DNA from 3 places in the Salinicola sp. 4072 genome. Region 1 is predicted to be linked to each of the others. Evidence: predicted binding sites of a transcription regulator. Region 1 holds the regulator's gene; each other region holds the start of a gene.

Region 1 (10,651 bases):
AGCGGTCCGTCGTGTCCAGCACCAAGGCAACGACGCGGTTCGAGCCTTCAAGGCTCACGTTCATCAATGCCAGTTCGATCAAGGCTTTCGTTTAAGACAAGGAGCAACCGTGGCCAAGACAGCCGGATTTCAGTCACCCTGGTGGAGGCGCCTCGGCCTGTTGGCACTACTGCTGATTCTGGGTGGCGGGCTGACCTATCTGGATCAGCGTGGAGAAAACCAGCAGGAGTCCGCAACCAGCAACATGACTGGCGAGCCCGACTACTACCTCGAAGAGGCCAGCATGACGCGCTTCGATGCTCAGGGGCGCGCCTATCAACGCCTGGATACGCCGCGGCTGGTACACACGCCCGCCGACGATGTCATTCGTACCGAGACACCCCACGGCTACCTCATCGACGACGAGCAGCGCCAGTGGCAGGTGACCAGCGACACGGGGGTAATGGATCGCAGCGGCGAGCAGTTGACCCTGGAGGGCAATGCGCGCCTGATACAACCGGAGCAGGCGTGGAGCCTGGAAACGCAGACACTGCATTACGACAATCGCGAAGCCCATGCCTGGAGTGACACACCCGCCGTGTTGCGTCAGCATGACCAGCGCATGCGTGGTGATCACTTCGATGCCTGGATCAACGAAGACCGTATGCGCCTGACCGACAACGTGCAGGGGCACCTGCCACAGCAACCCCAATCACAGCAATCCCAGTCACAGCAATCTGAGGATCAAGGATCATGAGGCGAGAACTCGGCCAACTCCTGGTGCTTACCGCACTGGGCTTCACCAGCCTTCCGACCATGGCACTGGAAAGCGATGCCAGCTCGCCGATCGAGATCGCCGCCGATCAGTTCGAGCTCGACGACCGCCAGGGCACTGCCGTCTACACCGGCAATGTCGACATGCAACAAGGCAGCATGAAACTGAAGGCTGCACGCGTCGACATCCAGCGGGGTAACAACGGCGAGGTCAACCAGGTCACCGCCAAAGGTGGGGGCGGAGAGCGCGCCTACCTCGAACAGAAACCGGCGCCCGACGAAGAGATCGTCAAGGGCTGGGGCGACACCGTCGTCTATCACGCCGCCGAGCGCCGCGTGGAACTGGTCGGCAACGCCGAGCTGCATCAGGCCGGCGATACCTTCGATGGCGCCTACGTCGAATACTATCTCGACTCGCGCCGCGTCCAGGCTCGTTCCAGCCAGGACGGCGACGGCAGTGGCGACGGTCGCGTTCGCATGACACTTACGCCGCGCAACGCTTCCGAACAGTCGTCCCAATAGTCATTCCAGTCATGATTCCAGAGAAGATTCGGGCTCTGCTCCCGACCACGCTCACCGGGCCTGAATCGCTCTGCGCCGCGTCGCCACAAGGATCGCATCCATGAAAACGCTAACGGCCGCCAATCTGGCCAAGAGCTACAAGGGACGTCGCGTCGTCCACGATTTCAGTCTGACCCTGCGCCAGGGCAGCATCGTCGGCCTGCTCGGCCCCAACGGCGCAGGCAAGACCACTTCCTTCTACATGATCGTCGGCCTGGTCAAGTCCGATGCCGGCAGCGTTCATATCGACGACCACGACCTCAGCCGTGCGCCGATGCATGACCGGGCGCGAGCCGGGATCGGTTATCTGCCGCAGGAAGCCTCGATCTTTCGCAAACTGAGTGTCGCCAACAACATCATGGCCATTCTCGAGACGCGCAAGGATCTGGACCGCGCCGGGCGACGCGAACAGCTTGAGCGGCTGCTCGCCGATTTTCACGTCGACCATATTCGCGACAACCTCGGCATGAGCCTGTCCGGCGGCGAACGCCGGCGCGTCGAGATCGCACGCGCGCTGGCCACGGAGCCGGCCTTCGTCCTGCTCGACGAGCCCTTCGCCGGCGTCGACCCGATCTCGGTCGGCGATATCAAGAGCATCATCCGCCAGCTCCGCGATCGGGAGATCGGCGTTCTCATCACCGATCACAACGTGCGCGAAACGTTGGATATCTGCGACAACGCCTACATCGTCGGCGACGGGCAGATCATTGCCGAGGGCCGCCCCGAAGCCATTCTCGACAACCAGCGCGTTCGCGACGTCTATCTTGGTCACGAATTCCGGTTATAATCCGATTTCCCGCCCCCACCGTGTTTCTTTCCGGCGGCCAGCCTTGCCTGAGCCGCCTTGAGTGGCATGTTTCTTGCATAAATCGTTGCATGTCGTCAGATCAATCAGTAACGTGGCTATTCCCTCGTTGATTATGACGACCGTTTCGCCATGTCCATGAAGCCTTCGCTGCAACTCAGAGTCGGCACGCAGTTGACCATGACGCCTCAGCTCCAACAGGCGATTCAACTGCTGCAGCTGTCGACGCTCGACCTGTGCCAGGAGATTCAACAAGCGCTCGAATCCAACCCGATGCTGGAGCTGGAAGAGCAGTATTCGGAGCAGGAGACCCCGGAAGCGCCGGAAGACGACTGGCCCAGCGACATTCCCGAAGAGCTGGCGCTCGACAGCGACTGGAGCGACACCTATCAGGACGCCACCGCCGGATCGCTGGGCAGCGGCAGCGGCAGCGAAGAGGCGCCGGATTTCGACCGCAACGCCGCTGCCACCAGTCTGCACGACCACCTTTTGTGGCAGATGGCGATGGGCGATTTCGACGACCGCGAGCGCGAGCTGGGCGAATGTCTGATCGACGCGATCAATGACGACGGCTACTTCACCGGCTCTCTCGACGAACTGGCCCTCAGCCTCCGCACCCAGCGCGACGATCGCGTGACCACGGCGGATCTCGAACACATGCTGATGCGTCTGCAGCAGTTCGACCCCACCGGCGTCGGCGCCCGCGACCTGCGCGAATGCCTGCTGCTCCAGCTCGGTACGCTGGACGCGGACACCCCACTGCTGCCACAAGCCAAACGCCTGGTACGCCAGTTTCTCGAGGCCCTGGCCGGCAACGATCGGCGACTGCTCAAACGCCGCCTGCGGCTCGAGGACGACGAACTCGACAGCGTCATCGCGATGATCCGCACGCTCGAACCACGCCCCGGGCAACGCTTCGATACCTGCCGCGACGACTACGTGATTCCCGACCTCGTCGCCACGCCCTCCCCCGACGGCTGGCGCATCGAGCTCAACGCCGAGGCGCTGCCACGTCTGCGCATCCAGCCCGACTACGCCGCCCTGATCAAGCGCGCCGACAAGAGTGACGACAACACCTTCCTGCGCCAGCATCTGCAGGAGGCCCGCTGGCTGCTCAAGAGCCTTTCGAGCCGCAACGACACGCTGCTGCGTGTCGGCCGGGAGATCATGTCGCGCCAGGTCGATTTCCTCGAGCGCGGCGAAGAGGCCATGAAGCCGCTGATACTGGCCGACATCGCCGGCAGCGTCGACATGCACGAGTCGACGATTTCCCGGGTCACGACCCAGAAGTACATCCACACGCCTCGCGGCGTGTTCGAGCTCAAGTACTTCTTCTCGAGCCAGGTCGGCGGTCAACGCGGGGAAGGCGACAGCTATTCGAGCACGGCGATTCGCGCCCGGATCAAGAAGTTCATTGGCGAAGAGCCCCCCAGAAAGCCGCTCTCGGACAGCAAATTGGTCGAATTGCTTGCCCAGTCCGATATCTGCGTTGCCAGGCGCACCGTGGCCAAATATCGGGAAGCCATGGGCATTCCCTCGTCCAGTGAACGCAAGCGCCTTTCCTGACGTCCCGACTGTACGGCGAGGCAAAATCGATCCAGGACTCGCCAAACCGGAGGATATCGATCACGATGCCTTTGCAGTGACCTGAAAAGGGTTACAATCAAAAGTGCCATCTGCCGCAACAGGAGTGTGTCATGCAAGTGAACGTTACCGGCCATCATGTCGAGCTGACCGATGCCCTCCGGGACTATGTCGGAGAAAAACTCGTTCGTTTGGAGCGTCACTACGACAATATCACCAATGTTCAGGTCACCCTGAGTGTCGAGAAGGAGCGCCAACAGGCAGCCTGTACCCTGCATGCCGCAGGCGGCGATCTGCACGCCGAAGCCAGCGATACCGACATGTATGCCGCCATCGATTCACTGGCCGACAAACTCGACCGTCAACTGGTCAAACACAAAGAGAAGGCACAAGCCCGCGCCCAAGGCGCCGGCGCCCGTTAACGCCTGATGATGACACTGGAAAGCATTCTGCCCCCCGAACGTACCCTTTACGGGGTCACGGGGGGTAGCAAAAAACGTCTGCTGGAATTCTTCAGCACCTTCATCGCCCAAAACACACCCAGCCTGGATAGCCAGGAAGTCTTCAGCCGTCTGATCGGACGTGAGCGACTGGGCAGCACGGGGATCGGCAACGGCGTTGCCATCCCTCACGCGCGCAGCCCTCACTGCAAGGGGCCGATCGCGGGATTCATGCGCCTGAAGGACGCCATCGACTTCGACGCGATCGACGGTGAACCGGTGGATCTGGTATTCGTGCTGCTGGTACCGGAAGAAGCGGACGATACCCACCTTTCGCTACTGGCCGAGGTCGCCGGCGTCATGAATCAGGGCAGCGTCAGACAGCAGTTGCGTCACGCGGAGACTCAGCAGGCGCTGCACGACGCGCTGATCGATGCCATTCGTCATCATCAACCCAACGACGACGACTGAACCAGGACACACTAGGCATGCAACTCGTCATCATCAGCGGCCGCTCCGGCTCGGGAAAATCGATCGCCCTGCAGGCGCTGGAAGATCTGGGCTACTACGCCATCGACAACCTCCCGGCCAATCTGCTGGCACCGCTGATCGACGAACTGCGCAGCGCTCCGCCCACGCGCCCCAACGTGGCGGTCAGCATCGATGCACGCAACCTGCCGGAATCGCTCGAACGCTTCCCGGTCCTGCTGAATGCGGTGCGAGAGCGCAGGATCGACACGCAGGTCGTCTATCTCACCGCCGACGCCAAGATTCTGCTGGAGCGCTACTCGGCCACCCGCAGGCGTCATCCGCTGACACGCGGCAACGACATGACGCTGGCCGAGGCGATCGATCACGAGCAGGAATATCTCGCACCGATTCGCCGCATGGCCGACCTGGTGATCGATACCCAGGGGCTTTCGGTACACGAACTGCGGGCGCGGATCGGGGAACAGGTCGCCAAGCACACCGGCGGCCGTCTGACGTTGACCTTCGAGTCCTTTGGCTTCAAACGCGGCGTGCCGCTGGACGCCGACATGGTCTTCGACGCGCGCTGCCTGCCCAATCCGTTCTGGGACCCCGGCCTGCGCGCCTATGACGGCCGCGATGCCCAGATCGTCGAGTTTCTGGAATCCTACCCCGACGTCCACGCCATGGCGGGCGATATCCACGCCTGGCTGACTCGCTGGCTGCCCGCCTACCTGGCCAGCCATCGTAGCTACCTGACGGTGGCGATCGGCTGCACCGGCGGCCAGCACCGCTCGGTCTACCTGATCGAACGCCTGGCTCGCCACTTCCATCATGAATCCACCGACATTCGACTTCGCCATCGCGAACTCGGTATTCAGACCGCGCTCCCGCAGGATTCGGAACCGCGCGAGCCGGCGCCGCAGGATGCACCAACAAAAGACGCAGGATCACTCAAGCGCGATGCCGACACGTGAACTTCGCCTGACCAATCGTCGTGGGCTGCACGCCCGCGCCGCCACCAAACTGGTCCAATGCTGCCAACCCTTCGACGTCCGTGTCGCGGTTCAACACCGTGAGCGGCAGGCCGATGCCGCCAATATCATGTCTCTGCTGATGCTAGCCGCGCCTTGCGGCACCGAGTTGACCGTGACTACCGAGGGCGACGATGCAGACGCCGCCATGGACGCGATCGCCGAACTTTTCGAAGCGCGTTTCCACGAAGACGAGTAGCTCCCACTCTCTTCACACCGTTCGTGAACAGCGTTTTCCATCCTCGTCATTTTGCTCGACGATGGTAGAATGCTCATCCCGCCAGTCGTTCAAGGATGACCGTTCAGGATGAGCAACAATCCCGAAAAGCTGCAGCCACGGCTGGCCAAGCTCAACGAAGCTCTCGAAAGCGGCGCACTGGATCAGGCGCGGCGCATGCTCAATCGCGGCCTGGCGCCGGTGGATGTCGCCCACCTGCTCGAGTCCAGCCCACCCAAGGAGCGCGAGATTCTCTGGGGCCTGCTGGACCCCGAGCTGCATGGCGACGTGCTGCAGTATCTGGGCGATGACGTCCAGATCGAATTCCTCAACCGCATGGATGCCGAGCAGCTGTTGACGGCGACCGAGGGTCTCGATGTCGACGACCTCGCCGACCTGCTGCAGCAGTTGCCCAATACCGTCATCCAGGAAGTCCTCCAGTCGATGGAGGCGCAGGAACGCCAGCGGGTCGAAGCGGTCCTCTCCTACCCGGAGGATACCGCCGGCGGCCTGATGAACCCGGACGCGATCACCATCCGCCCGGATATCACTCTGGATGTCGTCCTGCGCTACCTGCGCCGCCACGAGCGCCTGCCGGATGCCACCGACACCCTGCTGGTCGTCACGCGTCGTGACGAGCTGATCGGCATCCTGTCGCTCAACCGCCTGCTGGTCTCGGATGTCTCGGTGCTGGTGCGCGAGGTCATGGAGACCGACTTCCACTCCATTCAGGCCACCGCCTCGGACAGCGACGTCGCGACGCTGTTCCAGAAGCATGACCTGATCTCGGCGCCGGTAGTCGGCATCGACGGCAAACTGCTCGGCCGCATCACCATCGACGACGTGGTCGACGTCATCCGCGAGGATGCCGAGCATCAGGTCATGAGCATGGCCGGTCTCGACGAGGACGAAGACACCTTCGCCCCGGCGCTGCGAACGAGCCGTCGCCGGGCATTCTGGCTCGGTATCAATCTGATCGCGGCAACGATCGTCTCTATCGCCATCGGGTTCTTCGAGGACACCATTCAGCAGATCGCGGCTCTCGCGGTGCTGATGCCGATCGTCTCCAGCATGGGCGGCATCGCCGGCTCGCAAACGCTGACCGTGCTGATTCGCGGCATCGCGCTGGGCCACGTTTCCGGCGCCAACGTGCGATGGCTATTGATCCGCGAACTGCTCGTCGGCATGACCAACGGTCTGATCTGGGCCGTGGTGGTGGGCACCATGTCGGTCTTCCGCTTCGACGACATCCGGCTGGGGCAGATCATCGCCATGGCGATGGTCATCAACCTGACCGTCGCCACGATGGCCGGCACCCTGATTCCGGTACTGCTCAAGAAGTTCAAGATCGACCCGGCGCTGTCCGGCGGCGTGCTGCTGACGACCATTACCGACGTGGTCGGCTTCGTCGCTTTCCTGGGTCTGGCGACTGCCTTTTATCTGTAACGACCCGGCAGGCCCGACCACCGAACGCCAGGGCGGGCCACGACGCCGGGTGATGCCAACGAGGAGCAGCGGATGAACTTTCATACCCGCAAATGGATCAAGCCCGAGGATCTCAATCCCAACGGTTCACTGTTCGGTGGAAGCCTGCTGCGCTGGATCGACGAGGAAGCGGCGATCTACGCCATCATTCAGTTGGGTAACGCCCAGGTCGTGACGAAGTACATCTCCGAGATCAACTTCGTCTCTAGCGCCCGTCAGGGGGACATCATCGAGCTCGGCATTACGGCCACGCACTTCGGCACCACCTCGATCACGCTGGAATGCCACGTGCGTAACAAGATCACCCGCAAGAGTATCCTGACGATCGACAGAATGGTCTTCGTGAATCTCGGCGACGACGGGACCCCCGCGCCCCACGGCCGCACCGAGATTACCTATATCAAGGACCGCTTCGAGGGCTGAAGCCGTAAGCCGTAAGCCGTAAGCCGTAAGCCGTAAGCCGTAAGCCGTAAGCCGTAAGCCGTAAGCCGGGATGCAACCATTTACCTGCATAACCAATCGGCTTACGGTTTTACTTACAGCTTAAAGCTCACAGCTCCGGGCGAAGCCCGGGCAACTACTGCCCCGCAATCGTCATCGAATCGAGCAGCCAGCTGCCGGTCTGGATGCTGCCGCGTCGGTCGATGTCATCGCCGATTCCCCGCAGGCCGGCAAACATGTCGCGCAGGTTGCCCGCCACGGTGAACTCTTCGACCGGATGGGATATCTGGCCATTCTCGATCCAGAAGCCCGCAGCGCCCCGCGAGTAGTCCCCGGTCACCGGATTGAGCCCCTGGCCCATCATTTCGGTCACCATGATGCCCGTTCCCATCTGCTGCATCAGGTCCTCCAGCGAGGTCGTCGGCGCCTGAATGCGCACGTTGCGCGCGCCACCGGCGTTGCCGGTGGTCTGCAGTCCCAGTCGCCGAGCGCTATAGGCGGCCAGCATGTAGCTCGCCAGCTTGCCTCGATCGATGAAGACATTGTCGCGCGTGGCCACGCCGTCGCCATCGAACGCGGCGCTCGCCATGCCACCGATCTCGCGCGGATATTCGCCCAGCGAGAACCACTCGGGAAACAGCGTCTCGCCCAGCTGGTCACAGAGGAAAGAAGACTCGCGATAGAGCGCTCCGCCGGCAATGCTGTTGAGCAGGTTGCCGACCAATCCGCGAGCCATGTCCGGCGCCAGCAGCACCGGCAATCGGCCGGTCTTCGGGCGCTGACCGCCCAGCCGGCGCAGCGTGCGCTCGGCGGCGCTGATGCCCACCGATTCCGGGCTGGCCAGATTGCTGGCCCGGCGCGCCGTGGTGAAATCATGATCGCGCTGCATGCCATCGCCACTGCCCCCGATCAGCAGGCACGAAAGCGAGTGCCGCGTGCCACGCTTGCTGCCCAGGAAGCCGTGACTGTTGGCGTAGACCGTGACCACCTCGGAAGAAGACAGGCTCGCTCCCTCCGAGTTGGTGATGCCCGCCTGCTCGCGGCCGGCCGTTTCGCAGCGTAACGCCAGCTCGATCGCTTCGTCCGTGCTCAACGCCCAGGGATGATGCAGATCCAGATCCGGCAGATCGGTCGCCATCAGTTCGGCGTCCGCCAGCCCCGACGCCGGGTCCTCGCCGGTATATCGCGCGATCGAAATGGCTTTCTCGACCGCGGCACGAATGGAGGCATCGCCCGCATCCGACGAGGAGGCGTTGCCTTTGCGGTTGCCCACGTACACCGTGACCGCAATGCCTTGATCGCGGGAGAGTTCCACGGTCTCGGTCTCGCCGAGCCGCACGCTCACGCCCAGCCCCTGGTCGACGCTGGCACCCACCTCGCAGGCGTCCGCTCCCAGTCGTTTGGCGAGCTCCAGCGCCATGCCGGCGCGCTCCTCGAGACGCGACTGCTGCGCCTCGGCATTGAAAGCTTGACTCATCTCGGACTCCTGATTCATGAAACTCGGATCGTGGACATTCGGATCACAGCCCGGGGTTGCCGGTAACGCAGGCCATCGAAGCGGCCTTGCGGCCCGGCTTCACACGCATGATGCACCCCATGCGTTGGCGTGCGGGTTCACGCTGATATACTGCGGCCTTCATTCGTCGCTTGGGGTAACAACATGGGCAAGGGTTCGGACAACGACATGGCTTTCGAGGACGACGCGCCTCCCAGCAAGAGCCAGCTCAAACGCGAAATGCAGGAGCTGCAGGCACTGGGCGAGCGCATCATCGCGCTGGACCCGGCCGTGCGCGCTCGACTGCCGCTCTCCGACGACATGCGTGACGCCGTCGAAGAAACCGGACGCATCCGTTCCCACGAAGGCCGCCGTCGCCACATGCAGTACGTCGGCAAGGTCATGCGCAAGGAAGATCGCGAAGCGATCCGGGCCGCCTTCGAGGAGATCGACCAGGAGCATGCCCAGCGCAACGCGGCTTTCCACCGGCTCGAGCAGCTCCGCGATCGATTGATCGACGATGACGAAGCACTGGAGCCGTTCATCGAAGCGCACCCCCAGGTCGACCGCCAGGCACTGCGCCAGCTGATTCGCAACGCTCGCAGCGAGAAGCAGCGTGCCAAGCCGCCCGCCAGTTCGCGCAAGCTGTTCCAGCTGCTCCGCGATACCGTCGGGCTCTGAGCGCCAGCCACGACGACCCGGCACCGGCAAACGGTCGAGTTACGCATCCTCTGCACTCGTGGCCTAGGATGCCGTACCACCGACCGTGATCTCGTCCAGCTTCAGCGTCGGCTGGCCTACGCCAACCGGCACCCCCTGCCCCTCTTTTCCGCAAACCCCGATGCCGCTATCCAGCGCCATGTCGTTGCCGATCATCGAGACATGCGACATGGCCTCAGGACCATTGCCGATCAGCGTGGCGCCCTTGACCGGCGCCGTGATCCTGCCGTCCTCGATCAGATACGCCTCGGAGGCGGAAAACACGAACTTGCCGGACGTGATGTCCACCTGGCCGCCGCCGAAGCTGACCGCATAGATGCCGCGCTTGACGCTCTTGACGATCTCTTCCGGATCGTCCTGGCCCGCCAGCATGTAGGTGTTGGTCATGCGCGGCATGGTGACGTGGGCGTAGGATTCGCGGCGCGCGTTGCCGGTGGGTTTCATGCCCATCAGCCTGGCGTTGAGCTTGTCCTGCATGTAGCCGGTGAGAATGCCATCCTCGATCAGCGGCGTGTACTGACCCGGCGTGCCCTCGTCGTCGATGCTGAGCGACCCGCGGCAGTCGGTGAGCGTGGCGTCGTCGACCACCGTGACGCCCTTGGCGGCGACCCGCTCGCCCAGACGGCCGGCGAAGGAGGAGCTCCCCTT
Region 2 (10,651 bases), on a different contig from region 1:
ACCTGTCGGATGCTGCCGTCCTCGCCGTTCAAGCACTCCAGCCAATGACCGACCACCCGGGGCCGGCTCGCGGCCAGTAGCGCCTCGGCGGCAGGGTTGAGCCAGCGCACGTGCAGATGCTCGTCGAGTAGCAGGACGGCGGTCGTCAAGTGCTCCAGCAAACGTTGATACATGCGTCGTTCCATCGTGGTGATCCGGTATGTGCTTATACAGTGCAAAAACCGCGCCACTCCCCGATTTCGCTCAGGACCGGGAAACGCTCAATAGCAACCAAGTCTTCATTCACCAAAATGGTGCAATTCTCAAATCGCTGCCTATCGATTATTCGAATTCGGGTTATTGGGATTGGCGGGCAGGTTGACGCTGGCCCGCTGGACGTAGAGCGTCACCGCTGGCGTCGACAGCCGCACCTGGCCCTGAGCGTCCAGCAGCTCAGCCTGGATCTGGTGCTCGCCGCGCTCGAGCTGGCTCAGCGCGAACACGCTGGTATGCATCGGCGATTGACTCACCTTGCCGTCGACCCGGAGCTGAACCCGGTCGCCCGGCTGCAGTTCGGGCTCGATCGCCAATTGCACCTGAACGTTGCCGCCCTGGCCGGTCGGCAGGGTCTCGCCATTGCTCGGGCTGGTGATCGCAAAGCGCTCGTAGTCGACCGCCGAAGGCGATGTCGGCGTCGACTCGGCCGGGCGCGAGCGGCTTTCGACCTCTGCCGGATCGACCACCGTAATGGGCTTGAGATCGACCCGGTTGCCCTGTCCGGGCTCGTCGCTATAGACCACGTTGCCGTTGGCATCGACATGCCGATAGACCGGGGCCGCCAGTGCCGGCAACGCCACAATCAGCGCCGCCACACCGCCGACCATCCACCCAACCCGTCGTGCTTGCATCGTTATCCTCTCCTTGTCGCCCACCGATCATGACACCGGTTTATCGGCCGATACCGGCCAGGGCCTGAATGTGTCCGGCTCGCCTTGGCCCCCGGTGCCTCCCTACGCCCGGGCCGACGGACTCCTCGTGCAGATCTTTCGGCAAGAGGCCAAGAGCCGGCAAAAGCAGGACGCTCCACGAACGAAAAAGCCCCACCGAGGTGGGGCTTTTCGTCAGGCCAAGGTGTGAACCTCAGACACTGTAGTAGAGGTCGAACTCGACCGGATGCGTCGCCAGACGCAGGCGCTCGACGTCTTCGTTCTTCAGCTCGATGTAGGCATCGATCATGTCGTCGGTGAACACGTTACCTTCGGTCAGGAAGGCGCGATCGGCGTCGAGTGCTTCCAGCGCCTGATCGAGGCTGGTGGCCACGGTCGGGACCTTCTTGCCTTCTTCCGGCGGCAGATCGTACAAGTTCTTGTCCATGGCATCGCCAGGGTGAATCTTGTTCTTGATGCCGTCGATACCGGCCATCAGCATCGCCGCGAACGCCAGGTACGGGTTGGCGGTCGGGTCGGGGAAGCGAGTCTCGACGCGCTTGCCCTTCGGGTTGGAAGTGTACGGAATACGAATTGACGCAGAGCGGTTACGCGCACTGTAGGCGAGCATGACCGGCGCTTCGAAGCCCGGCACCAGACGCTTGTAGGAGTTCGTCGAAGCGTTGGTGAAGGCGTTCAGCGCGCGTGCGTGCTTGATGATGCCGCCAATGTAGTACAGCGCCATTTCGGACAGACCGGCGTACTCGTCGCCCGCGAACTGGTTCTGGCCATCTTTCCAGAAGGACTGGTGAACGTGCATCCCGGAACCGTTGTCACCGACCAGCGGCTTGGGCATGAAGGTTGCCGTCTTGCCGTAGGCGTGCGCCACGTTGTGGATGACGTACTTCATCTCCTGAACTTCGTCGGCCTTCTTCACCAGGGTGTTGAACTTGACGCCGATTTCGTTCTGACCGGCGTTGGCCACCTCGTGGTGATGCACTTCGACGCTCTGGCCGATCGCCTGCAGCGTGTTACACATTGCGCTGCGGATATCGTGGAAGCTGTCGACCGGCGGCACGGGGAAATAACCACCCTTGACGCGCGGACGGTGGGCCAGGTTGCCACCTTCGACCTGACGATCGGTGGACCAGGCACCCTCTTCGGAAGAGATCTTGTACATGGAGCCTTCGATATCGGTCTTCCAATGCACTTCGTCGAAGATGAAGAACTCGGGCTCCGGACCGAAGAAAGCGGTGTCGCCCAGGCCGGTGCTGTTCAGATAGGCTTCGGCACGCTTGGCGATGGAGCGCGGATCGCGCTCGTAGCCCTGCATGGTGGCCGGCTCGATGATGTCGCAGCGCAGGATCAGCGTGGAGTCTTCGGTGAACGGATCGAGGAAGGCAGTCCCGTCTTCCGGACGCAGAATCATGTCGGACTCGTTGATGCCCTTCCAGCCTTCGATGGAGGAGCCGTCGAACATCTGACCATCTTCAAAGAATTCCGCATCGACAGCACTGGCAGGAATCGTGACGTGCTGCTCCTTGCCCTTGGTATCGGTAAAGCGCAGATCCACCCACTTGACGTCGTGTTCTTCGATAAGGGCGAGGGTTTTCTCAGACATGTTGTCCTCCACTGTGAGCCATGGCTCGATTCGTTGGCGAATATCCAACACCGTTTTTTGGCATGTGTGTTTTGTAGCACGAAGTTAGCGCTCTTGCCCACGCGCACACCGTTTTTACATAGCTATGCAGAGAATGTGCCAAAATGAAGCAGGACAGTGAGCGACTGATATAACCGCATGACGAGAAAGATAATTTTAACATCCATTCGTAGGCTAAGCGGCGACTGAATGCACGCAAACCGTTCATCCCGCCGGATCACGAATCGCTGAAAGCACCAACTTGGCGCACCACTTCACCCATATGCACTAATATGGAGCATTGAGTCGTCGCCGGAAACTTTGCCGAAACCCGATAGGCGACGGATACTGTTCGTACGCGCCGTGACTCATGGCGATCAATGACTCAGTAATGGAACTACCCATGCCTAGGCTGGATCGCACACAGGATGTGGTACAGCGCCTACGCGGTCACTGGCGTCTCAATCTCAGCGAGCCGCTATGGGGCCGAAGCGCTATTCTCGCACTGCGCCGGGTACTGGATGATGAAGCCGAGGCACGCCTGCCCCACCGCGCCGATTGGTGTCTGGGCCCGGACAGTTTTCAAAAGCTGCTGGAAAGTCTCAGCGACAGCGCGCAGATCGTCAGTCTGGAGAGCGTGCTGCAGCTTCATCACGATCAGTTGCCCCGCATCGCACTCACGTTCGACGGCGGCTGGCGTGACACGCTCAAACAGGTTGCACCCACGCTGGAACGCATGGCACTGCCGGCCAACGTCTTTCTCCCCTGCCCGGTCACTCAGCGAGCCTGGAGCTCCTGGCATGAAGCGTTCGGCGAAGCGCTATGGCATGAAGACACGGCCGAGCGTGCCGCCCAGCAGCTGGTCGAAGCCGGCCTGCCCGCGCCGCCGATTGTCGCCGGCAGCCGGGACGAGCATTACAGTCAAGCGATCAAGACTTACGTTGACGAGCTCGACCAGTCGTACAAGCCGGCCATGTTGCATGCTGTCGCCGCGACGCTGAACGCCGACGCGATTGTCTCCGGCGAGTCGCTGGACGCGTTCAGCATCCGGCGGCTCGAGCAAGGTGGGCTTTTCCGTTTCGGCAGCCTGATGCCGCCACGATTCCTGACCCAGGACGCCCGGGCGCTGGCCCAACTACGCGAGAGCCAGCACCAGCTGGCCATTCTGTGCCGCCATCCGTTGCCCATCGCCGCCTATGCCGGTGGCGGCGAGGACGACGACCTGGCACGGCTCGCGACCGGCGCGGGCATCGAACACGTGCTGACTCGCCGTACGGGCTGGCTGGAGCCACCGGTCGATACGGTACTCCTGCCCCGTTTCGTCATTACCCAACCGGTCGCCAACAGCCCCGGGCGGCTGTTCGACTGGCTGCTGGGCAACCTGCGCTCCTGAGATTGCCGCAGAGCCCGGCTTCAAAGCTCGGGAATGTCGAGCTTCGGCCACCGTCGTTGCCACCCCTTAGCGGCAACACGGTGCCGAAACACCTCGCGATCGCCATGCCGAGGGTTGTGCGTGACCCGCCCGGCCAGCAGCGAGGCCACGCCGAACGGCGCGATCAGGCGGAGGCAATCATCATCGCCCAGCGTGACGCCCACCGCAGTTTCACGTTCGACCCAGACACTCAGCGCTTCCTCTATAGATTCATAGGGACGATGCCCGTGGCGCTCGTGCATTCGCGCCTGGTTCTTGACCGACCAGGGCAGCGTCGAGGCGCGTTGCAGGCGCTGTTCGTACTTGCGATCGGCGCGCTTGCCGGCATGGACCGAATCGAAATAGGCCGGATCGAAATAGATCAGATCGATATCGTTCAGCGGCGTGGATGGCGAATAGCCGTGCAGGCGGTCCCAGACCAGATTGCGCACGAAGCCGGCGGCCAGGCACCAGTCGGGCAGGCACAACGACCGCGCCTGGCGCAGCGCCTCCATGCGCCAGACGTCGGCACGAACCCACTCGCCTATCTGCTCAGCGTCTTCCACGGGATCCTCGCAAGAATAAAAACCGCTATTTTTCAGCTAGTTGTGATGACAATAAAAGGCGCGCCAGAACCGGGTCCGGGGCAAACGACCTTCTCTCGCGCCCGCAGGATCGCCGTGAAAAAAGATCTTGCGCTACGTCGATAGACTAAAGTAGCCAGTGTCGCGCGCTTGCCTGTACAATGCGCGCCCGACCCTCCTACTCAGTGCCCAGGGGACTCGTCGATCCAGCGCAGAGCGTGGATCATCGACTTAGGGGCTGTCGGCGTTTCATGCACGGCCGCGCCGGAGCCAGTTTTTGTGCGGGGCAAGGCGTGAGGAGCGCAGTTTGGTCATCCCAAATGCACGACGAATAACGCAGCAACGTGCAAAAATTGGCCCGGCCCTTCGGGTTGCGCGGCAAATGGCGCCATGCGGCGTTGCGGGATTGGAAAAGGGAACCATCCTTCTCTGCATCCCGCGCCTGGCCTGGCGCCATTTGACCCAGCAACGCGGTTCGCGCTGAAACGTCAACAGCCCCTAGACATGGGCGCACACATTTTACGATGGAAACCGCCCCATGAGTGACAACGCCTCTAACGCTCGCATCGAGAGCATTAGGAACATTGCCATTATCGCCCACGTCGACCATGGCAAGACGACACTGGTCGACAAGCTCCTGAGCCAGTCCGGCACCCTGGACCGCAAGGCCGAGGGGCAGGAGCGCATCATGGACTCCAACGACCAGGAAAAGGAACGCGGCATCACCATCCTGGCCAAGAACACGGCGATCCGCTGGCAGGCACCCGACGACGACGAGGTCTACCACATCAACATCGTCGACACGCCGGGGCACGCCGACTTCGGCGGCGAGGTGGAGCGCGTAATGTCGATGGTCGACTCGGTCCTGCTGCTGGTCGATGCCGTCGACGGCCCGATGCCGCAGACCCGCTTCGTCACCCAGAAGGCCTTCGACCAGGGCCTCAAGCCGATCGTCGTGGTCAACAAGATCGACCGCCCCGGCGCGCGCCCCGACTGGGTGATCGACCAGATCTTCGACCTGTTCGACAACCTCGGTGCCTCCGACGAGCAGCTCGACTTCCCGATCATCTACTGCTCGGCGCTCAACGGCATCGCCGGTCCCGAACCGGAGGAGCTCGCCGAGGACATGACGCCGATGTTCCGGTCGATCGTCGACATCGTCGAGCCGCCCAGGGTCGAGCTCGACGCGCCCTTCCAGATGCAGATCTCGGCGCTCGACTACTCCAGCTACGTCGGCGTCATCGGCCTGGGCCGCATCACCCGCGGTAGCGTCAAGCCCAATCAGCAGGTCACCGTTGTCACTAAGGAAGGCAAGAGCCGCCGTGGCAAGATCGGCCAGGTGATGACCCACATGGGCCTCGAGCGCGTGCAGACCGAGGAAGCCACCGCCGGCGACATCATCTGCATCACCGGCATCGAGGACCTGGCGATCTCCGATACCCTGTGCGACCCCAATGCCGTCGAGGCGCTGCCGCCCCTGACCGTCGACGAGCCCACGGTGTCGATGACCTTCCAGGTCAACGACTCGCCGTTCGCCGGCAAGGACGGCAAGTACGTCACCAGCCGCAACATCAAGGATCGCCTCGACCAGGAGCTGATCCACAACGTCGCGCTGCGCGTCGAGCAGGGCGAGTCGGCCGAGAAGTTCAAGGTTTCCGGGCGCGGCGAACTGCACCTGTCGGTGCTGATCGAGACCATGCGCCGCGAGGGCTACGAACTCGCCGTGGGCCGCCCCGAAGTGATCATCAAGGAGATCGACGGCGAGAAGCAGGAGCCGTACGAAGAGGTGATCATCGACTGCGAGGAGCAGCATCAGGGCGCGGTCATGGAAGAGCTCGGCTACCGCAAGGGCGAGCTGACCAACATGAACCCCGACGGCAAGGGCCGTGTGCGTCTGGACTTCATCATCCCCGCCCGCGGGCTGATCGGTTTCCGTGGCCAGTTCCTCACCCTGACCTCGGGCACCGGCATCCTCACCAGCCGTTTCGACCACTACGGCCCGCTCAAGCCCGATGCCGCCGTGCAGCGGCGCAATGGCGTCCTGGTATCGATGGTTTCCGGCAAGGCGCTGGCCTACGCGCTCTACGCGCTGCAGGACCGCGGTAAGCTGATCATCGATCACGGCACCGAGGTCTACGAAGGCATGCTGGTCGGTATCAACAACCGCGCCGACGACATGGTGGTCAACCCCACCAAGGCCAAGAAGCTCGACAACATGCGCGCCTCCGGCAACGACGAGAACCTCGTCCTCACCCCGCCGGTCCGTTTCACCCTCGAGCAGGCGATCGAGTTCCTCGACGACGACGAGCTGGTCGAGGTCACCCCCAACCATATCCGCCTGCGCAAGAAACACCTCACCGAGAACGAGCGCAAGCGCGCCAAGAAGAAGTAACCGCTGTCGAGGCCCTTTCGCGGACCCGCCACTCCTGGCGGGTTCGTTTTTCTTGATCCAGGTCGCATCCACCCCCTTGCCCGCGAGACGACCGTCCCGGGACTTGTCCTGGAGCAAATTCCCGGCCCGCCCGTGACGCTATCGTGAGCACGCTTTCCCATGCCGATGCGCTTCGTCGCGCGGCATAGGACTCACCACAGCCCGGGAGATTTCGAGATGCGTTCTTCTATCCTGCTTTCCGCCGCCCTGCTCGCCACCGGCCTGGTGTCCAGCGCGTCTGCGCTCGCTTATGGCCAGGGCGACCTGTTCACCCGCTTCGGCGTCGCCAAGGTCGAGCCCAAGAGCGACAACGGTGAATTCGACGACCTGAACATGGATGTCGACGTCGGTGACGACAGCGGCTTCGCCTTCACCCTCGGCTACCGCTTCACCGACAAGCTCGGCATCGAGCTGCTGGCCGCCGAGCCCTTCAAGCACGATATCGCGCTGAACGGCGACAACCTGGCCTCCACCAAGCACCTGCCGCCGACCCTGACGCTGCAGTACTACCCGCTGGGCGGCAGCGATGCCCGCGTTCAGCCCTACGTCGGCGCCGGCATCAACTACACCCACTTCTCCGACGAGGAGCTCGACGTCGGCAGCCTCGACCTCGACGACTCCTGGGGGGCCGCCGCCCAGGTCGGTGTCGACCTGCTGATCAATGACCACTGGGCGCTCAACGCCGCCGCCTGGTATCTCGATATCGACAGCGACGCCACCGCCACGGTCGCCGGCACCGACTACGACGCCGACGTCGAGATCGACCCGGTGGTGGTCATGGGCGGGCTCAGCTATCGCTTCTGAGCGCCCCGGCGGGCGGCACGGCCAGCCCGCCTGTAGGCGTCGCCCGCCGCACGCGCTACGCTGTGAAGGCAAACCCGCTGCCCGCAAAGGAATCGCGATGCACAAGCACATCGAATGGGACGCACCGGGCGACACCAGCGTCTCCGCCCACTATGCCAAGGACCCCAACGACTACGGTGAACCCCATCCCGGCAGCATACTCACCGGCCGCTATCGTGGTGCAACGGTGCGTATCCGGGTCGAGGCCTATCGCGATGCCACCAGCATCGGCGAGGTGGTCGCGCTGATCGACCCGGCCAGCGGCGAGCGACTGAAGACCCTCGGCGACCTATCTCTCGGCGACCGGGTGCGCCTGCCCGACGACAAGCGCGCCTTCCAGCCGCCCGCCCCCGACCGGGATACCTGAACCCGGCCAGCCCCCTTGCCAGCCCCCTGCCAAAGGGTATGATGAAAGACGCGGCGCCGGCCGGTGCCGCTTCTTCGTTCCGCGAGCCACCAACGAGACGCCAGCGACGAGACGATGCCCGATTCCACGCCACCGCCTCCCCCGCCGCGCCACGACTGGGCATTGTTCCTCGACTTCGATGGCACCCTGGTGCCACTCGTCGACCATCCCCGCGACACCACCGTCTCGGCGCCGCTGCGCCACCTGATCGCCACGCTCGATCGCGAGCTCGACGGCGCCGTGGCGATCGTCAGCGGCCGTCCGGTCGCCGAGCTCGAGCGCCTGCTCGCCCCGCTCACCCTGCCCCTGGCCGGCGTTCACGGGCTGGAGTGGCGCGACGCCAAAGGCGCCTACCACAGCGCCATCGAGCGCCCCGAACGATTGGCCGCCTGCCGCGACGCCCTGGCCACCTTCGTCGCCGAACACACCGGCCTGCACTACGAGGACAAGCGCGTCTCGCTGGCCCTTCACTACCGTGGCGCGCCCGATCGCGCCGAGGCCTGCCGCCGGTTCATGGACGAGTGGCGGGACACCCTAGGCGAGACCTTCGAGACCATCGCCGGCAAGTACGTCATCGAACTGCGTCCAGCCGGCGTGCACAAGGGCACGGCGGTCGAGCGGCTGCTCGACGATCCGGTCTTCCGTGGCCGCCGCCCGGTGTTCGTCGGCGACGACGTCACCGACGAGGACGCCTTTCGCGAGGTCAACGCTCGTGACGGGCTCAGCGTGCGCGTCGGCGGCGGAAGCGAGACCGTCGCAACCTATTATCTGGAATCGGTACAGGAGGTACTGACATGGTTGGAGAGTCTGCCATCCCGTTCGACCTGAGCGCGTCGACCGACTCGCGATCCCCCTCCCTGGAACTCGGCCTCATCGGCAACTGCCAGATCGGCGCCCTGATCGATGCCGATGGCCGGATCGTCTGGTGTTGCCTGCCCCGCTTCGATGGCGACCCCTTCTTCTCGCGCCTGATGGACACCACCGACCGCGGCTACTTCGCCATCGAACTGCAGGACCAGGTCGCCAGCCGCCAGTACTACCAGCGCAACACCGCCATCCTGTGCACCGAGCTCACCGACAAGTTCGGCGGCCGTATCCGCATTACCGACTTCTGCCCGCGCTTTCGCCTCTACGACCGGACCTTCCGTCCCGAAGCCCTGATACGCCGCGTGCAGTGCCTGGCCGGCACGCCGGTGATTCGCATCCGGTTGCGTCCGACCACCGCCTACGGCGAACGCACCCCCGAGACCACCCACGGCAGCCATCACATCCGTTACATCGGCCAGGGCCGGGTGACCCGGCTGACCACCGACGCCTCGATCACCCACGTGCTGCAGGAGTCGCCGATCGTCCTCGAGGGCGAGCTCAACTTCGCACTCGGCCCCGACGAGAGCGTCACCGAGTCCGTCACCGCCATGTGCCAGCGCTTCGAGACCCAGACCACCATCTATTGGCAGGAATGGGCGCGCGGCCTGGCCATCCCCTTCGAGTGGCAGAGCGCGGTGATCCGCGCCGCCACCACCCTCAAGCTCAGCACCTTCGAGGATACCGGCGCGGTGATCGCCGCGATGACCACCTCGATCCCCGAGGCCGCCGATACCCAGCGCAACTGGGACTATCGCTACTGCTGGCTGCGCGACGCCTACTTCGTGGTCCATGCCCTCAACCGCCTGGGCGCCACCGCGACCATGGAGAATTACCTCAACTACATCATCAACCTGGTGGTCGGCGCCGCCGAGCACGAGCTGCAACCGCTCTACGGGATCGGCGGCGAGGCACGCATCGAGGAGTACGAGGTCAGCGGACTCGCCGGCTACCGCGGCATGGGGCCGGTACGGGTCGGCAACGCCGCCTACCATCAGGTACAGCACGACGTCTATGGCGCCGTGGTGCTGGCCGCCAACCAGGCATTCTTCGACGAGCGCCTGGCACGCCCCGGCGACGAGGCACTGTTCCGCCGCCTGTCGATTCTCGGCGAGCAGGCCGCACGGCTGTTCGACAAGCCCGACGCCGGCATCTGGGAATATCGCGGCCGCGCCCGGGTGCACACCTACTCGGCGATCATGTGCTGGGCCGCCTGCGACCGGCTCGCCCGCATCGCGGCACAGCTCGGGCTCGACGAGGACGCGACCCGCTGGCGCCATCAGGCCGACCGCATGCATGACGTGATCTGCCGGGAGGCTTGGAGCGAGTCGCGCCAGGCGTTCACCGAGAGCTTCGGCGGCGACACCATGGATGCCAGCCTGCTGCTGATGCACGAGCTCGACTTCCTCGCCGCCGACGACCCGCGCTTCATCAGCACGGTCGGCGCCATCGAGGCCGAGCTGCGCCGCGGCGATCACCTGTTCCGTTACGCCGCCGCCGACGACTTCGGACACCCCGAGAATGCCTTCAACATCTGCACCTTCTGGTACATCGACGCGCTCTGGGCG
Region 3 (10,651 bases), on a different contig from region 1:
TCGCTGACGGTCCGCACGCCATGGATCAACACGACCTTCTCGAAGCGTTCGTAGACTTCGGGATCCTGGATCAGGCTCATGAAAGGGGCAAGGCCCGTACCCGTGGAGAGCATATACAGGTTGCGCCCCGGCAGCAGATCGTCGCAGACCAGCGTGCCGGTGGGCTTGCGGCTGACCATGATCTGATCGCCGACCTTGAGATGCTGCAGACGCGACGTCAACGGGCCGTCCTGCACCTTGATGCTAAAGAACTCGAGATGATCTTCGTAGTTGGGGCTGGCAACAGAGTAGGCACGCACCAGCGGCTTGCTGTCGACTTCCAGGCCGATCATGACGAACTGACCATTCTTGAACCGCAGGCTACGCTCGCGCGTCGTCCGGAAGCTGAACAGCGTATCGTTCCAGTGATGAACGCTCAGCACCTCTTCCAAGGCAAACTTGCTCATGACCCGCTCCTTAATCTCTTAACACGGACAGTAATAACGAAAAAGAATAAACTGGTTTCAGAATAGATAGATTAAGTATAAGAAAAGGCCGGTATTCTGTTAAGTGGGTTATTTGGATAACCTATATCCATAAAATCGATAACGGACGCTTCCCATGCGCTATACCCTGCGCCAACTCGAGGTTTTCGTGGCGATTGCCCAGCACCAGAGCGTTTCTCGGGCCGCCCGGGTGTTGTCGATGTCGCAATCGGCGACGAGCACGGCCCTGGCGGAGCTGGAGCGTCAGTTCGACTGTCAGTTGCTGGATCGCCTCGGCAAGCGTCTCAAGCTGAACGCGCTGGGTTTTCAGCTACTGCCCAAGGCGGTCGCCTTGCTGGATCGAGGGGAAGAGATCGAAGAGCTGCTGCAGGGCCAGAGCGGCATCGGCTCGCTGGAGGTAGGCGCCACGCTGACGATCGGCAACTATCTGGCGACGCTGCTGATCAGCGACTTCATGCAGCGCTATCCGGAAAGCCGGGTCAGGCTGCAGGTTCGCAATACCGCCTCCATCGTCGAACGCATCGCCTTGCATGAGCTGGATCTCGGTCTGATCGAGGGCGACTGCCAGCATGACGATATCGTCATCCAGCCCTGGATCGAGGACGACCTGACCGTGTTCTGCTCACCCCGCCATCCGCTGGCCGGCGAAGGCACCGCCGATGTCGAAAGGCTGCTGCGCGAAGCCTGGATCATGCGCGAAGTGGGCTCCGGTACGCGCCGGACGCTGGAACATGCCATGCGACATCGCCGGGGCCGCTTCAATATCCTGCTGGAACTGGAACACACCGAAGGGATCAAGCGTGCCGTGGAGTCCGGCCTCGGGATCGGCTGCGTATCGCGTCTGGCGCTCAGGGACGCCTTCCGCCGAGGCAGCCTGGTGCCGATCGCGACGCCCGAGCTGGATCTGACGCGTCGGTTCGCGTTCATCTGGCACCGTCAGAAGTACCTGACGACCGGCATGCGGGAATTCCTGCGGCTGTGCCGGGAGATGACGGCCGGCATTCAGCGCAGCGATCAGATCGATCTGCCGTCGATTCCCTGAGAAATCGACGGCATCACGAATAAACGCTTCACCAGCCCAGTTTCTGGGCAATCTCCTCTTCGCTGGCTTTCGAGAGATCCTTGTCGATCGTCTGGGTCACGCACTTCATCGTCGTCTTGTCGAGCTTATCGCGCAGATGGCCGAGAAACCTGGGCTCGGCGATCAGTACGATTTCGTCCGCCTTGCCCTGGGTCCGGGCGTCACGCAGATAGGTGGCAACTTCCTTGGCGAAAAACTCGGCTTCCTTCTCCGAAGTCGCCTGATCATTGCCGGTATGACGCTGGCTGGCGCCAGGGCCGGAGAACGCCTCGCCTTGACCACCGGTTCGAAGATCGCCGGCATGCAAACGCCCCTCGGGATGCGTCAGCGTATGCACTTCACGCAGTACTCTCGCTTCGCGGGCGAAGATACGGGCGCGTGACGCGTCGGCAGCCACTACATAAGTCTTGTCCATGATCGATTCTCCTGTTCCGTGGATCGTTCCTCTAGCGTGGTAGAGAATCGCGCCGCGCTCAACTGGAGGTTGAACGAATACGCCCTGCCGTTCGGCAGGGCGCAGGATGAGACCTTCTTCGACGCCAACAGGCAGCTAGCCTCCAGGGTTCATCAATGACCCAAGATCTGGCTGAGAAACAGCTGTGTGCGCTCCGAGCGCGGGTTGTTGAAGAACTCGGTGGGCGGCGCTTCCTCGATGATCTGGCCCTGATCCATGAAGATCACCCGATCGGCCACGGTCTTGGCGAAGCCCATCTCGTGAGTCACGCAGAGCATGGTCATGCCTTCATGGGCCAGCTCGATCATGACGTCGAGCACTTCCTTGATCATCTCCGGGTCGAGGGCAGATGTCGGCTCGTCGAATAGCATCACCTCGGGACGCATGCACAGCGCCCGGGCGATCGCCACACGCTGCTGCTGGCCGCCGGATAGCTGGCCGGGATACTTCAGCGCCTGATCGGCGATCTGCACGCGCTCCAGGTACTCCATGGCGGTCTTCTCCGCCTCGGCGCGCGGCTTCTTCTGCACCCAGATCTGGGACAGACAGCAGTTTTCCAGCACGGTCAGGTGCGGAAACAGGTTGAAGTGCTGAAAGACCATGCCGACATTGCGACGAATCTGTTCGATCCGCTTGACGTCATGGGTCATCGGCACGCCGTTGACCACGATCGAGCCTTGCTGATGCTCTTCCAGATGATTGATGCAGCGAATCATCGTCGACTTGCCAGAACCCGAAGGTCCACAGATGACGATACGCTCGCCTTTGGTCACGGTCAGGTTGATGTCGCGCAGCACATGAAAGCTGCCGTACCACTTGTTGAGATGATCGATTTCGATCATCGGTCCGTCGCTGCCGGGCGCGGTTGTCGGAGACGCTGTCGCTTCGCTCATGGCAATGATTTCCTGATCACGATCTTGTTGTGTAAGGGCACGAGTTGTGTGAGGGCATGAATTCGGAGACGTTCATCGCTCTCATCGTTTATGTCCGGTATTCAAGCGCCGCTCGATGTACTGGCTGTAACGGGACATGCTGAAACAGAAGACCCAGTAGACCGCCGCCGCGAACACGTAGCCCTCGGTGGAGAAGCCGAGCCAGTTCGAATCGGTCAGACCCGCGCGGATGATCGCCAGCAGATCGAACAGGCCGATGATCAACACCAGCGAGGTGTCCTTGAACAGCGCGATGAAGGTGTTGACGATGCCCGGGATGACCATCTTGAGCGCCTGCGGCAGGATGATCAGCCCCATGCGATGCCAGTAACTCAACCCCAGCGCCTGCCCGGCCTCGTTCTGCCCCTTGCCGATCGCCTGCAGGCCACTGCGAATGACCTCGGCCATGTAGGCACTCCAGAAGAACATGATGCCGATCAAGGCTCGCACCAGCTTGTCGAAATCGATGTTACCCGGCACGAACAGCGGCAGCATGACCGAAGCCATGAACAGCACCGTGATCAAAGGCACGCCACGCCAGAACTCGATGAAGATCACGCAGACGCCCTTGACGAAAGGCATCTTCGAGCGCCGCCCCAGCGCCAGGATGATACCCAGCGGTAGCGATCCCACTATGCCTACGACCGCGATCGTCAGCGTCAGCATCAGCCCGCCCCAGGCGCGAGTAGGCACGTGCTGGAGACCGAACATGCCGCCTACCAGCAGGACGAAGGCGATGATCGGAAAGCCGATCAACGTGAACAGCGCGACCCACTTCTTGCGTGGCATTTTCGGGATCGCCAGCCACGCGACCAGGATCGCCAGCAGCGCAAAGACGATATCCACCCGCCAACGCGCCGCTTCCGGATAGAAGCCGTAGACGATGGATTCGAATCGCGCGGAGATGAAGACCCAGCAGGCGCCTTCGCCGGTACAGGCGTCGCGTGTCGTGCCGACCCAGTCGGCGTCGATCACCGCCCATTCGAGGAACGGCCAGGCCAGTCGCGCCAACAGCAATATGACCACGATCGAGATGATGCTGTTGATCGGCCCATTGAACAGATTGGCACGGAACCAGCCGAGTACACCCCGGCTCTGATTCGGCGCTTCACGCGCCTCGATCATTTCGGTGCGGAAGGTAGAGTCAGCCATCTCAACGCTCCTTCAGCAGCGTGCGCGCATTGTAGAGGTTCATCAAAAACGACACCGTCAGGCTGATGACCAGATAGACCGCCATGGTCATGGCAATGATCTCGATCGCCTGCCCGGTCTGGTTGAGCGTGGTGCCGGCGAAGACGGCCACCAGATCTGGATAACCGATGGCCGTGGCCAGCGACGAGTTCTTGATCAAGTTGAGATACTGGCTGGTCATCTGCGGAACGATGACGCGCATCGCCTGCGGAATGACGATCTTGCGCAGGGTGATGGCCTCCGGCAGGCTCAGCGAGCGCGCCGCTTCGGTCTGGCCGTGGGAAACCGACAGAATGCCCGAGCGCACGATCTCGGCGATGAACGCCGCCGTGTAGATCGACAGTGCCAGCCACAGCGCCAGCAGCTCCGGCAGAATATTGATGCCACCACGGAAGTTGAAGCCGGCCATTTCCGGCAGCGCCCACTCGAGCGGCGATCCGGTGGCCAGGAATACGATCAGCGGCAAACCGATGATGATGGCCGCACCGATCCAGTAGACGGGCAGCGCTTGCCCAGTGCGCGCCTGACGCCGCTTGGCGAGCAGCCCGAACACGATCGCGGCGACGATGGCGACCAGCAACGCCCACGGCGTGGCAGAGAACCCGTCCAGCGGCTGAGGGTCGGGCATCACCATGCCACGCACGTTGAAGAAGAAGGCATCGAACAGCGACAGGCTCTGTCGCGGCGATGGCAGTGCCCGCAGCACGGCGTAATACCAGAACAGGATCTGAACCAGCAGCGGGATATTGCGGAAAGCCTCGACGTAGATGGTCGCCAGGCGCGCCAGCAGCCAATTGGGCGACAGGCGTGCGATACCGACCAGGAAACCGATGATCGTTGCCGCCACGATCCCCAGTGCCGATACCAGTAGCGTATTGAGCAGCCCGATGACGAACGTTTTGCCGTAGGTGCTATCGCTGGTGTAGTCGATCAGCGTCTGCGGAATCGAGAAGCCGGCGCGCCCGTCCAGAAATCCGAAGCCGGTGTGGATACCGCGGGCTTCGAGGTTGAGCAGCGTATTGTGAACCAGATAGCCGATAAAAATCGCCAGGGCCAGAAACAGCACGGCCTGGATAATCAAGGCACGAACGGCGGGATTTCGCCACAAAGGGCCCCGCCCCCGTCGCGGGAGGGTCGTGGATGGACGCAGCATGAGCTGTCTCTACTCGAGCGTTGAGAGGCACCGCGCCCCGGCGCTCAGACCGAAAGGGCGCGGTGTCGAGAGGACGATTTGACGCTTAGCGAACCGGCGGGGCGTACTGAATGCCGCCATCGTTCCACAGCGCGTTGATGCCGCGGTCGATCTTCAGCGGAGAGTCAGCGCCGACGTTGCGTGCGTAGATTTCACCGTAGTTGCCGACCTGCTTGACGATGTTGTAAGCCCAGGCATTGTCCAGCCCCAGTTGCTCGCCGTACTTGCCATCCTTGCCCAGCAGACGTGCCACGCCGGGATTCGGCGGGTTGTCGCGCATCTCATCGACATTGTCACTGGTCACGCCCAGTTCTTCGGCGTTGAGCATGGCGAACAGCGTCCATTTGGCGATGTCGAACCACTGATCGTCCCCTTGGCGCACGACCGGACCCAGCGGCTCCTTGGAAATACGCTCGGGCAGAATGGTGACGCTGTCCGGATCCTTGAGCTGCAGGCGCAGCGCCGCCAGTTGCGAGGAGTCGGAAGTCAGCACGTCGCAGCGGCCGCTATCGAAGCCCTGGGCGGTCTGGTCGGGCGTGTCGAACGTCACCAGTTGATAGTCGAGATTGTTGGCCGGGAAGTAGTCGGCGATGTTGAGCTCGTGAGTCGTGCCCGACTGGATGCAGATCGTTGCACCATTGAGCTCCTTGAGGCTACTCACACCGAGATCCTTCGAGACCATGAAAGCCTGGCCGTCGTAGAACGTCACGCCGGTGAAGTTCAGCCCCAGGGCGTTGTCCCGCATGGCTGTCCAGGTGGTGTTGCGTGATAGCACGTCCACCTCACCGGACTGCAGCGCCGTGAAACGCTCTTTGGCCGTCAGCGGGGTAAACGCGACCGATTCGGATTTGCCCAGTGTGGCAGCGGCCATCGCCCGGCAGAAATCGGCATCGATGCCGGTCCAGTGCCCGTCCTGATCCGGTGCAGAAAACCCGGTCAGGCCCGCGTTGACACCGCAGCGGAGAGTACCATTGCTCTTGACGTCATCCAGCGTGGCGGCCTGAACTTGCGTCACGGCCAATGTTCCCAGAGCGGCGATGGAGAGCAGGGACAAGCTTTTGTTCTTGTGGCGCATAATGAAATCAACTCCCTAGCGTTATCGTATAAGTGCATGCCGAGCATGCTCGTACGACAGTAGCAAAGTCCATTCCACATCTGTCTTATTGTGCTTAAAAGTCTATTTTGAATGTCTTTTCGAGGCGGATGCCCCGTCATGACGCCCGGCATCGACATCCCGGCGGCAATAAATTGTTTCAAAACAGTGCTCAAAAAACACAGACGCACCAAAAAGGTGCCTGAGTCGAAGCGCGAGTCAACGTGGCATACATTGGAGATGGGTTATCGATCTTTCCGGCCATTGTCCAGAACGGCTTTCGTCCAGACCGGCTATTGTCCAGACAGACGACGGCGCCGCTTCGACTTCCCGCGTTGAACCAGAGCCAGCAATAGCAGGCCCGCGCCAGCGCCTAGTGCATTCGCGAGAATATCGCCCCAGTCGCCGCCGTGACGCCCCGGCACCCGGACCTGCAGATATTCGATGCCGATACTGAAGGCGACTGTCACGCCACAGGCGACCGACCACCGGCAACCCGTGAGACGCAGACCTGCTGCCAGGCCAGCGTAGGCGACGAAGTGATTGAACTTGTCCCACGGCAGATGCTGCGGCAGGTCGGTAGCCGGGCTCAAGCTGCCCCAGGCGATCCCCGCCGCCCAGATCAACGTGACCAGCGCGCACCCTTTTTGCCAGAGGCTCATGGGCATGGGCTCTCTCCTGGTTCGCTCTCTCGCCTGCCGGAACATTCACTGCATCGGGGCCAAGGTTCAACCTTCATCGGCGAGATCGGGCGGCAAGCCGCAGCGCCGGCAGAGTGCCGGCGTCAGCGATGTCAGCCAGCGCTCATGGCTCTCGAGACGGTCGGCGCCGAGGAAGGCCAATCGATGGCGGTGATCGCCGATGAATCGATAGGTGCGTTCACGCAACGCTCGCGGCACCCGGCGCAGCGCACTGATACGCTGCCACTCTCCCTGCAGTCGAGTCGCGAGGCGCCAGGCGGCATCGCTATTGCGGCTGAGTTCGCCATCGGCGATGTACCAGATGCTGTCGGTGCCCGAAAAGTCGATCTGAAAGTGCTCGCCCAGCCGGCGGGACACCGGGCTTTTCAGCCCGGCAATGCGCAGCCGGCTCTCGGGCCGCTCGTGCGCCAGCAGCCAGCGCACCGAACGCCGGCAGAACGGGCAGTCGGCATCGAACAGCAGCAGGCCGTCTCCGGTCTCGCTGCTGACAAGCTCATCGGTGGTAAGCGGGGCTGAGTTCATGCAAGGCGTCCATGAAAGCGGTGACATGGCCCGGGTCGGTGAACTGGCTGATGCCGTGTCCCAGGTTGAACACGTGGCCTTCGCCAGGCCCGAAGCTCTCGAGGATGCGCGCCACTTCTTCGCGAATCCGCTGCGGCGGCGCGAACAGCACGTTGGGATCGAGGTTGCCCTGCAGCGCGACCCGCTCGCCGACACGGCGCCGGGCATCGCTCAGCTCCGTGGTCCAGTCCAGGCCCACCGCGTCGCAGCCGCTGTCGGCGATCGACTCGAGCCACTGCCCGCCGTTCTTGGTGAACAGGATCACCGGCACGCGACGGCCATCATGCTCGCGAATCAGGCCATCCACGATGCGCTGCATGTAGGCCAGGGAGAACTCACGATAGGCCGGCGTCGACAGCGTCCCACCCCAGGTATCGAAGATCTGCACGACCTGGGCGCCGGCGCGAATCTGGGCATTGAGGTAGTCGGTGACCGCGGTTGCAAGAATGCCCAGCAGCGCATGCAGGGTTTGCGGATCGTCGTAGAGCATCGCCTTGAGATGGCGGAAATCCTTGCTCGAGCCGCCTTCGACCATATAGGTTGCCAGCGTCCACGGACTGCCGGAAAAGCCGATCAACGGCACGCGGCCATCGAGCTCGCGGCGAATCGTGCTGACGGCGTTCATGACGTAGTCGAGATCCCGCTCCGCATTCGGCGCGGTCAGCGCCGCGACGTCAGCGGCGGAACGCACCGTCTTGCGGAACTTGGGTCCTTCGCCGGTCTCGAAGTAGAGCCCCAGCCCCATGGCATCCGGAATGGTCAGGATGTCGGAGAACAGGATCGCCGCATCCAGCGGATAGCGCTCGAGCGGTTGCAGCGTCACCTCGCAGGCCAGATCGGCGTTGCGGCACAGATCCATGAAACTGCCGGCCTGGGCCCGGGTCTGACGATACTCGGGCAGGTAGCGGCCCGCCTGGCGCATCATCCAGACCGGCGTGCGGTCCACCGGTTGGCGAGCCAGCGCCCGCAGCAGGCGATCGTTGTGCAGCGCCCGCGGCTGGAGATCCTGGGATAGTGTCATGGCAGCCTTCATAGTCGAGGGGTTTAAATCAAGAGCCTCCGCATTGTAACGGATCGCCCGAACATGCAGTAAAACCTCCGGGTGTCAAAATTGATGTCAGCTATCGGCGCGATTTGCAGCCTTGTAACGGATCGGCCGGCAAGCCTGTTATAATGCCGCCCCTTTATTATTCATCGTCCGGCGCTTCGGCAACCGTATTCGAGCGTCTCCCCCACATCGCGAGGTCATCGTGACGATCCGCTTCATCGCCGCATCGCAACTGCCGACTCCCTGGGCGACGTTCATGCTGCACGGCTTCCAGGAAGCCTCCACCGGCAAGGAACACGTCGTGCTGACGCTCGGCGACATCACCACGCCTGAGCCGGTTCTCGCCCGGGTGCACTCGGAGTGCCTGACCGGTGATGCCCTGTTCTCGATGCGCTGCGACTGCGGCTACCAGCTGCAGGAAGCCCTCAAGCGGATCGCCGACGAAGGGCGCGGCGCGCTGCTCTATCTGCGCCAGGAAGGTCGCGGCATCGGCCTGCTCAACAAGATCCGCGCCTACGCGCTTCAAGACGACGGTGCCGATACCGTCGAGGCCAACGAACGGCTCGGGTTCGGCGCCGACCAGCGCCGCTACGATATCTGCGTGCCCATGCTCGAACACCTCGGCATCCAGTCGCTGCGATTGATGACCAACAACCCGCGCAAGGTCGAGGCCCTGAGCCAGGATGGCGTGACGATTCACGAGCGCCTGCCAATCACCACCGGTCGCAATCCGTTCAACGAGCACTACCTGACCACCAAGGTCGGCAAGCTCAATCACATGATGAATCTGGACGACTTCACCCCGGCCAGCGACGTCGACATCGAACGCGACGCCTGAGTTTTCTCGCACCCTGCGTTCGCGGGCTTTTGCCGGCGTCAACTCAGCGTCATGATGAGCCCATAGACTGAACCCGGGCCGCAACGGCCTGTCCAATCGGACAGCGCCTTGCATCCTGCACGCCCTGATCGTCGAGGGGGTTCGAATACCATGTCAGACGTTCAACCGGATTACCCGACCCAACGATCGGCTCCCTCGGGCAGCCGGCCCAGCGCCGATGAATCCGGTGCAGAGTTCTCGAGACTCGAGGAGTGGCTGCACAGCATCAGCCACGGTATCGGCGCCGCCTTGAGCCTCGCCGGCATGATCGTGCTCATCGTGCTGGCCAGCATCGCCGCCCATGTCGATCCGTGGAAGATCGTCAGCGTTTCGCTCTATGGCAGCTGCCTGCTACTGCTCTATACCGCCTCCACGCTCTATCACGGCTTTCGCCGCCAGCGACTGAAGCGCGTGTTCCAGGCTTTCGACCACTGCGCCATCTATCTGCTGATCGCGGGCACCTACACGCCGTTCCTGCTGGTCAACCTGCGCGGCCCGATGGGCTGGGCGCTGTTCGCCGTCGTCTGGAGTCTCGCCCTCGGTGGTATCGCCCTGCGCCTGATCTGGCCGCATCGATTCAGCGTGCTGCGGGTATTCATCTACCTGATCATGGGCTGGCTGATCCTGATCGCCTCCGGCGACATGGCTGACCACCTGCCGCAAACCGGCATCGCTCTGCTGGTCGCCGGCGGGCTTACCTACACGGTAGGCGTGCTGTTCTACGCCTTGCGCGTGATTCCCTTCCATCACGCCATCTGGCATCTGTTCGTGATCGGCGGCAGCGTCTGCCACTTCTTTGCCGTCTACACCGCCGTGCTGCCCTTTCAGGCCTGACGCCCGCGACGGCCGATTTCGACACGCGGATTGCCAAAGCGCCCGAGGCGGCTATGATCGTTAGCGGCTGGCAAGTGCCCCGCAGTGGAAACACGTCAGCCCGTCGCGCTTACCTTCAAGGATTGCCATGTTTCGCTGGTTCGAAAACCGTCTCGACCCTTTCCCGCCGCAGGAACCGCAACGTCCGCCGGACACGCTGATC

What was found. Region 1 encodes sigma-54, which starts transcription at its own class of promoters, with help from an activator protein. Its sites were predicted from a motif close to TGGCACNNNNNTTGCTNT; they were not measured.
Region 2: the regulator sigma-54 is predicted to act here: its motif matches at 2,650-2,667, upstream of glnA (glutamate--ammonia ligase).
Region 3: the regulator sigma-54 is predicted to act here: its motif matches at 6,470-6,487, upstream of R3F72_RS13155 (amino acid ABC transporter substrate-binding protein).

The regions. Positions count from the first base shown of each region.
Region 1 is NZ_JAXOVV010000002.1:132,564-143,214, forward strand. It holds gene lptC (LPS export ABC transporter periplasmic protein LptC) at 110-736, shown strand; gene lptA (lipopolysaccharide transport periplasmic protein LptA) at 733-1,275, shown strand; gene lptB (LPS export ABC transporter ATP-binding protein) at 1,376-2,101, shown strand; gene R3F72_RS02945 (RNA polymerase factor sigma-54) at 2,252-3,685, shown strand; gene hpf (ribosome hibernation-promoting factor, HPF/YfiA family) at 3,817-4,125, shown strand; gene ptsN (PTS IIA-like nitrogen regulatory protein PtsN) at 4,135-4,614, shown strand; gene rapZ (RNase adapter RapZ) at 4,632-5,588, shown strand; gene R3F72_RS02965 (HPr family phosphocarrier protein) at 5,575-5,844, shown strand; gene mgtE (magnesium transporter) at 5,953-7,308, shown strand; gene R3F72_RS02975 (acyl-CoA thioesterase) at 7,381-7,770, shown strand; gene pmbA (metalloprotease PmbA) at 7,925-9,265, opposite strand; gene yjgA (ribosome biogenesis factor YjgA) at 9,449-9,964, shown strand; gene tldD (metalloprotease TldD) at 10,028-10,651, opposite strand, start outside.
Region 2 is NZ_JAXOVV010000030.1:15,837-26,487, reverse strand. It holds gene glnL (nitrogen regulation protein NR(II)) at 1-173, opposite strand, end outside; gene R3F72_RS16310 (DUF4124 domain-containing protein) at 315-887, opposite strand; gene glnA (glutamate--ammonia ligase) at 1,120-2,526, opposite strand; gene R3F72_RS16300 (polysaccharide deacetylase family protein) at 2,948-3,937, shown strand; gene R3F72_RS16295 (nucleotidyltransferase family protein) at 3,958-4,521, opposite strand; gene typA (translational GTPase TypA) at 5,078-6,931, shown strand; gene R3F72_RS16285 (OmpW/AlkL family protein) at 7,148-7,774, shown strand; gene R3F72_RS16280 (hypothetical protein) at 7,872-8,180, shown strand; gene otsB (trehalose-phosphatase) at 8,295-9,047, shown strand; gene R3F72_RS16270 (glycoside hydrolase family 15 protein) at 9,014-10,651, shown strand, end outside.
Region 3 is NZ_JAXOVV010000019.1:14,639-25,289, forward strand. It holds gene R3F72_RS13125 (ferredoxin--NADP reductase) at 1-446, opposite strand, end outside; gene R3F72_RS13130 (LysR family transcriptional regulator) at 601-1,527, shown strand; gene R3F72_RS13135 (baeRF12 domain-containing protein) at 1,556-1,981, opposite strand; gene R3F72_RS13140 (amino acid ABC transporter ATP-binding protein) at 2,134-2,862, opposite strand; gene R3F72_RS13145 (amino acid ABC transporter permease) at 2,995-4,104, opposite strand; gene R3F72_RS13150 (amino acid ABC transporter permease) at 4,106-5,296, opposite strand; gene R3F72_RS13155 (amino acid ABC transporter substrate-binding protein) at 5,382-6,410, opposite strand; gene R3F72_RS13160 (VanZ family protein) at 6,722-7,090, opposite strand; gene R3F72_RS13165 (thiol-disulfide oxidoreductase DCC family protein) at 7,157-7,651, opposite strand; gene hemE (uroporphyrinogen decarboxylase) at 7,623-8,711, opposite strand; gene ribA (GTP cyclohydrolase II) at 8,941-9,576, shown strand; gene trhA (PAQR family membrane homeostasis protein TrhA) at 9,727-10,449, shown strand; gene R3F72_RS13185 (ABC transporter ATP-binding protein) at 10,577-10,651, shown strand, end outside.